2 regions of the Marinococcus salis genome follow, and region 1 is predicted to be linked to the other one. Evidence: predicted binding sites of a transcription regulator. Region 1 holds the regulator's gene; the other holds the start of a gene.
The links. Region 1 encodes NrdR, which represses ribonucleotide reductase genes. Its sites were predicted from a motif close to AACACNATATATNGTGTT; they were not measured.
Positions count from the first base shown of each region.

Region 1 (3,418 bases):
TTCCTCAAAACGTTCCCTTTCCTTCGAAAGCTGTTCATCCCTCGCGGTATTTACATCTTCTGCTGGCTTATTTTCCGACTGTTCTTCTTTTTCCATCCATTTCGGCAGCTTATCGTTTCGAACATACCCCTGCTGCCGTTTGTTTGCATAATTGTTTTTAGGCGCCATTCGTTCCTGGGCCTGCTTGTGCTCTTCTTTCGCAAGCTTCATGGCGTCCTCTACGGTATGTACTTTTTTCCTTGTCCACTGGCCCGCAATTTTATAAACGAGCGCTTTGCTTAATTTCATATTGTTATTCTGCATCACGTAATCGGTCAACACGTTGACCACTCCCGGGGATAAACGGTAGCTGAACAAAAGCTCTTCAACAAGGTAGATATCAGACTCCGGCACTGTGGCTCCGCCAGCAACAGAGCGAAGAAAAGTCACCGGGGAGGTTTGTTCATAAAACTGCTTCATCTGCTCCTGTTCAGACAGGGGACGTCCTTTTGCCGGGGTATGCTCCCTGTGTTCTGTTTGCGCACGATTCCCGAGCGCCGGGGGAGCTGCCCCGTGCTCCATGCGATAATGATTTTTCGATTTTCTGCGCAGGTCTTCTATATTTACTTCGTCGTCTGCCGATAAAGACTCCTGAATCACTTTTCCCATATCAATCGGTGAGAGCTGGTACACAAAAGCAAGACGGCGGACAGTCTGCTGCAGCGACGGCGTTAACAGCTGCGTGCTGTTAAGAAAGGAAGGAAGTGAAGCCTTTAATAGTTCCATATCGAACCCATTCTCTTCAAGCTGCAGACGCGATGGTTCACTGCCTCCTATAAATTCAGTCCCTTCTTCCGCCGGAGGCGGTTCGGAAGCCATTTCCGACGCATGCAGAGAAGCAAACACTTCATTGAAGGAAGCCGTAATTTCTTTTGCTTCTTCAGGTACAGCTGTAATACCGAAGCGCTGCCGCAGCTGAATGTATTTGTTTTTTCCGAGGCGATTATACAAAAATACGCTTAAAACGTCGTCCTGGAAAAAAGCCCGCGGCGACATTGGAGGCTGGATGTCATAAACAAATGTTTTGTCCTGCGCCTGTGTCTCTAATTCATAAACTCTGAGAAGGCCAATGCCTTCAAGCATGCGCCGGGCGGCATAAATTTCATTTAGAGGCATCTGCAAAAAAGCCATCAGCTCGTGATGGGTGGCTTCGGAGCTTTCATAGCAGTCTTTTTCCAATTTATTCTGCAGGGTCTGGTAGAGAGCGATCGCTTTGCTTCCAACTAACGGCTGGTAGAGCATAGACATTGTTTTATCGGTGCTCTCGCTGAATTCTTTGCTTGTGCGAACATAGTACCCGTCCACCGGTTTTACTTCCATCCAATGCAGACTCAAAGCGCCGCCCTCCTTTTTATGATTTAGATGAATCCTCTTTGTTTTCTTTATCAATCAGCTCTTTTAACTCATTGATAAATACATTTATATCACGGAACTGGCGGTAGACAGAAGCGAAACGGACATAGGCGATTTCATCAATATCTGCGAGTTCTTCCATGACAAGCTCTCCAGCTTCCTCGCTTTTCACTTCCGTCCGTCCCTCTTCCCGCAGTTTATTTTCCACCCTTGAGACAATACCCTCGAGCGTTTCCATCGGGATCGGCCGCTTTTCACAGGCCCTGATCAGGCCCCTTAGCATTTTTTCCCGGCTGAATTCCTCCCGGTTTCCATTCTTTTTCACTACGACAAGCGGCAGTTCTTCCACAATCTCAAACGTAGTGAAGCGGTGGTGGCACGTATCACACTGGCGACGGCGACGAATGGACCGGCCTTCATTACTCGGCCTCGAATCCAATACACGTGTGCCATTGGAGTAGCATACTGGGCACTTCATTATTATCATCTCCAATTTGATGGACGATCTCTATTTTTATTGGTTCTATCATATCACACTAGCTCCTGTCAGGAAGATGACAATTTGCGTATTTCTTTGAATTCCTCTTCCTGCGGGCAATAAAAAACCGTTCAAGCACATCGTATGCTTGAACGGTGTTCATATACGCGTTATAAGGCGTTTGCTTCCGGGCGCTGCACGCGGATAGGCCCTGTACCACGGGGTATCTCTATTGTTTCTTCTGCTTCGGCACCGAGTGAGCCTGCAATATATTTTGCTGCCGTGTTCGGATCAATGTGATCGCCGCACGTATACACGTCAATGCTGGCATAGCCATGCTCCGGAAAGCTGTGAATCGTCAAATGCGATTCTGAAATAATAACGACTCCGCTCACACCCTGCGGAGCAAATTTATGAAAGATTACTTCTCTTATTTCAGCGCCTGCTTTCAAAGCGGCGTTTACAAAAATACGTTCGATTGCGTTTACATTGTTTAAAGTTTCTTCGTCACAACCCCACAGCTCGGAAATGACATGGCGTCCCATTGTTTCCATGGTACGTTTCCCCCTTTGTTTCTTTTTCTTCCATCATTAGGTCGCTTTATTTCATCGGCCCGTCACGTTTTAAAGGTTACTCTGGGGGAAAGTTAGTCCAATTTGGCACTAACCCTTGCAGTAACCGTTAGCAGGCCTGGAGATGTCTGAAAAACATGCATTTTTGCCATTAAGTTCAACGACATGCAGGCACGAAATCCAGTATACGATGTTTATTTGCAATTTGCAACCAGTTTTCCAGTGCAGAGGCTTTGAACCTTGCATATCTCTCTTCAATGCTTATATACGCTTTGTAGCTTCCGCGTACGATATTGCAGAAAAATAAACAAAAAGCGCCCCGCTTACGGGACGCTTTCCCATATTGACGATCTTTAAAACGAAGCAACAGAAGAATAGCCTACAGCTGGTTCACCAACCATCTTTACCAAATCTACGACCCGGCAGGAGTAGCCCCACTCATTATCGTACCAGGCAAGCACCTTAACCTGGCGATCGTTGATTACCATTGTGGAGAGCGCGTCGATGATCGATGAATGTTCATTTCCATTAAAATCCGTTGAAACGAGCGGATCCTCACAGTAGGAAATGATTCCTTTAAGCTCTTGTTCTGATGCCGTCTTAAGCGTTTGGTTAATTTCTTCTTCCGTCACCGGACGCTTCATGTCAATTACCATATCCACAAGCGACACGTTTGGTGTCGGTACACGAAGCGCCATACCGTTCATTTTCCCTTCCATGGAAGGAATCACCTCGGAGAGCGCCTTAGCTGCCCCGGTAGACGTCGGGATGATCGACTGTCCGCAGGCTCTTGCCCGTCGCAGGTCTTTATGGGGGTTGTCCATGTTATTTTGATCATTTGTGTATGCGTGCACGGTCGTTATTAAACCGCTTTCAATTCCGATTTTATCTTCAAGCACCTTTACTACCGGCGCAAGGCAGTTTGTCGTGCAGGAAGCATTCGATATCACGTGGTGGTTTTCCGCATCGTAATCTT
Region 1 is NZ_JBQOJB010000013.1:54,468-57,885, reverse strand. It holds gene ACTTK6_RS11625 (replication initiation and membrane attachment family protein) at 1-1,374, opposite strand, end outside; gene nrdR (transcriptional regulator NrdR) at 1,391-1,870, opposite strand; gene speD (adenosylmethionine decarboxylase) at 2,041-2,424, opposite strand; gene ACTTK6_RS11610 (glyceraldehyde-3-phosphate dehydrogenase) at 2,796-3,418, opposite strand, start outside.

Region 2 (3,418 bases), on a different contig from region 1:
CGTAAAACGTTTCTCCAGTTTCCTTTGCAAGCTCCATTGAACGCTGAATGGAATAGAAATTCATGGCCATAAAGAAGAAATCGGCGAATTCCCGTGCTTCCTCGCTTTCGTACGCGATATGGTTCTGCGCTAAAAAGCCGTGCAGGTTCATCGCTCCGAGACCAATCGATTTCATCATCTGGTTACCTCGGCGCACAGCCGGAGCATTCGTAATGTTAGTGTGCGTTGCTACATGGGTCAGGGAATCGGTAGCGAGTTTCACCGTATCCTTGATCGTTTTGTGCTTCATAACATTGGCGATGTTCAATGAACCGAGGTTGCAGGAAATATCGAGTCCGACTTCATCTTCCTCACCGTAATCCGTATAGCTTGATACTTCAGAGGCCTGCAGCACTTCAGAGCAGAGATTGGAAAATTTCACTTTGGAGACGTTATTCAAAGCATGCGCACGGTTCACGTTATCCTGGAACATCAAGTACGGATATCCGGATTCCGACCGGAGAATCGCCAGCTTTTCAAGCATGCGGCGGGCATCGACTTTGTCTTTTTTCACACGGTCGTCTTCTACGAGCTTGTCGTACATTTCGCTCATATCCATTTCATCAAGATGCTCCCCGTACGCCCGGTAAACGGTGTGCGGATAGAACAGGTACATATCCTTACCCTGGCGGGCAAGTTCAACGAATTTGTCCGGGATTACAACCCCGATCGACAATGTTTTAACACGCACATCTTCGTCAGCCGAAATTTTCTTCGAGTCCAGGAAGTCGTGGATGTCCCGATGGAAAATGTTTAAATAAGCTGCACCGGAGCCCTGGCGCTGTCCCATTTGGTCTGCGTAACGAAAGGCATTGTCGAGCAGCTTCATTACGCCGACGACGCCTTTTGTCGCGTTTTCTACGTCTTTAATGGCTTCGCCTTTTGCCCGAAGTTTCGATAAGTTCAGGGATACACCGCCGCCTACTTTGGACAGCTGCATGGAAATATCAACAGCCCGGGAAATATCGTTTAAAGAGTCATTTACTTCAAGCAGGAAGCAGCTGACTAATTCTCCGCGCCGTTTTCTGCCGGCATTCAGGAACGTCGGGGTACTCGGCTGATAATCCTGGCTCATCATCATTTCCGCAAACTGTTCGGCTTTCCCGGCGTCTCCATTGCCGAAATAAAGGGCCACAACAGCCACCCGGTCTTCATAGCGCTCAAGGATCATTTTCTGATCATTGGTTTTCAACGCATAGTCATTGTAAAATTTAAACGCACTCATGAATGAAGGAAAACGGAATTTCTTTTCATAGCACAGGTTGTAGACCCGCTCAATTTCTTCAAAAGAATACGCTTCAAGGAATTCTTTTTCATAAAAATCGTTTTCAAGCAGATAGTCGAGCTTTTCTCTCAGATCGTGAAAGAAAACAGTATGCTGGTTGACGTATTGAATAAAGTATTGGTAAACGGCTTCTTTGTCTTTTTCAAATTGAAAGGACCCGTCCTTTTGAAACATGATTTCATTGTTTAACTGGATCCAGTCGGTGGTTTGTGTTTGTTGCAACTTTCATCGCCTCCTCTGCGAAAATGGACACATCGTTTTTTGTTCCGCTCAGTTCGAATTTATGGAGTATAGGAACGTTGTAGTTTACTGCAATCTGGTTAGCGCTTTTCGCAAAATTGTCTCCCCATACTTTGTTTCCGCTCGACGCCACAGCAAGAAGCTGCTCTGCATGATCTTCAAGAAATGCTTCTGTGGATTCCGGAATATTTCCAAAGCCTTTCGTATAGGTGATAAGGATAAACGGTTCATCGATTTGTTCCGCTTCATTCAGACTGTATACCCGGTCAAACGGGATTTTTTCTGCGAAACGCTTCACGTTGCCCGTCATAGAATCAAAAATGATCGGTATCATCGAATCCCCTCCTTTATTTCTAAAATGTACGAACTTGTGTACATCCTTCTTATACCACTACTATATATGGTGTAATCTCCTTTTTCAACATACATGATATAGATATTTTTTCGTTTTATCCTCTTGACAATTAAAATCTCTGCTATACTTCCTTATGCTCTGCGATTCTACCCTGATAATTGTGCACATTTTCTGACAGAAAAAAATTCAGTAAGTAAGACCTGCTTCTATATCTAGATGTTTATAAAAACTGATACCGTATGCACTACTACATACAGGCATATATTTATTCCAGCGCGCTATGTACGGAGGGATAATTTTCGGTAAATTCTTGATACTTTCAGCTTATGGCAAAGAGCTGGCACGAATATATTTCAAACAAAAGCAGCCCGCGCCTGCACGGACTGCCTTTCCATATTTTATCACCTTTTCAGGCGGGGTCTTACCGTTCTTTCAATTGTACAAGCTCATTAACGATCCAGTAGGGATCCGGACGGGCCGCTTCCCAGACAGAGGCTGCCACCGTGCCATCCTGATCAATGACATAGGTCATGTCTGCAGGACAATAAGAATAGTAGCCGGTATCCCGCAGAGCTGCTTTAACCTCTGGTACCTCCTGAAGCAGGTAATCCCGGCAGGAGATGCACGCGTTGTACCACGAGGCTGCCACTGCATTTGTATCTGCAAGCACTTTCCCTGTAAACGGCATGTGCTTCGCCTCTTTTTGGAGAACAGATATCTGTTCAGCGGCAGCTACTACTACTTGGGCACCCATCTGCCTCAGCAAAGGGGATGCTTCTTCGTAGCTCCATAGTCTGTTTTTTTCTGCATGCATCCATCCGCCAAAACAGAAGAGAAGTACTACCGGCCCCTGAAGAAGAAGCTGATTTAAAGTAATATTATCTCCCTCAGTACCAGGGAGAGAGAATGCTGGTGCTCTATCTCCGATTCTAAGCCCCGGGCAGAGCGCCGGCCGTTTATCCTCATGCCATTCATTCCATAAGATGTTTTTTGCCCGGTGCAGCTGCGAACTCAGCACCTTTTCCCTTAATAGTGCCATGCCTGCAAGACTCCTTTCGGATCCCAATCGTCTGCTTTTCTTAGCTTTTAATCATCGTCCCTGTCGTCATCTTTTTCGTCGTCATGGTCGTCTTCAATATCCCTCGAAGCGATCGTACCGTCTGCATTATTTATGAAAAAGTCGCCTTCCTGTTCATTCGTTTCTACCGACAGATCATAGCCACTCTCTTCGCGGTCAAGTTCCCACTCGTCCAGCTCACCAGACAATCCACCCATCCCCGAAGCCACAATATCCTCTAAACTAACGCTGTCCCCGTCCTGCACCAGCGGCTCTTCATTGTCTTTATCATCGTCAGTTTCTTTTTGAATCACCTCACCGGAGAATGCACCTACTTCAATGTCATATTCGTCTTCCCCTTCAACCTCTACCTCATACTTCTGGTCTTCCATATCCAGCTGCAGTTCCACCGCTTTGCCATTTGTTTCTTTTTCAGCAATCA
Region 2 is NZ_JBQOJB010000022.1:11,293-14,710, forward strand. It holds gene nrdE (class 1b ribonucleoside-diphosphate reductase subunit alpha) at 1-1,498, opposite strand, end outside; gene nrdI (class Ib ribonucleoside-diphosphate reductase assembly flavoprotein NrdI) at 1,503-1,898, opposite strand; gene ACTTK6_RS14215 (redoxin domain-containing protein) at 2,341-2,958, opposite strand; gene ACTTK6_RS14220 (PepSY domain-containing protein) at 3,006-3,418, opposite strand, start outside.
Region 2: the regulator NrdR is predicted to act here: its motif matches at 1,955-1,972, upstream of nrdI (class Ib ribonucleoside-diphosphate reductase assembly flavoprotein NrdI).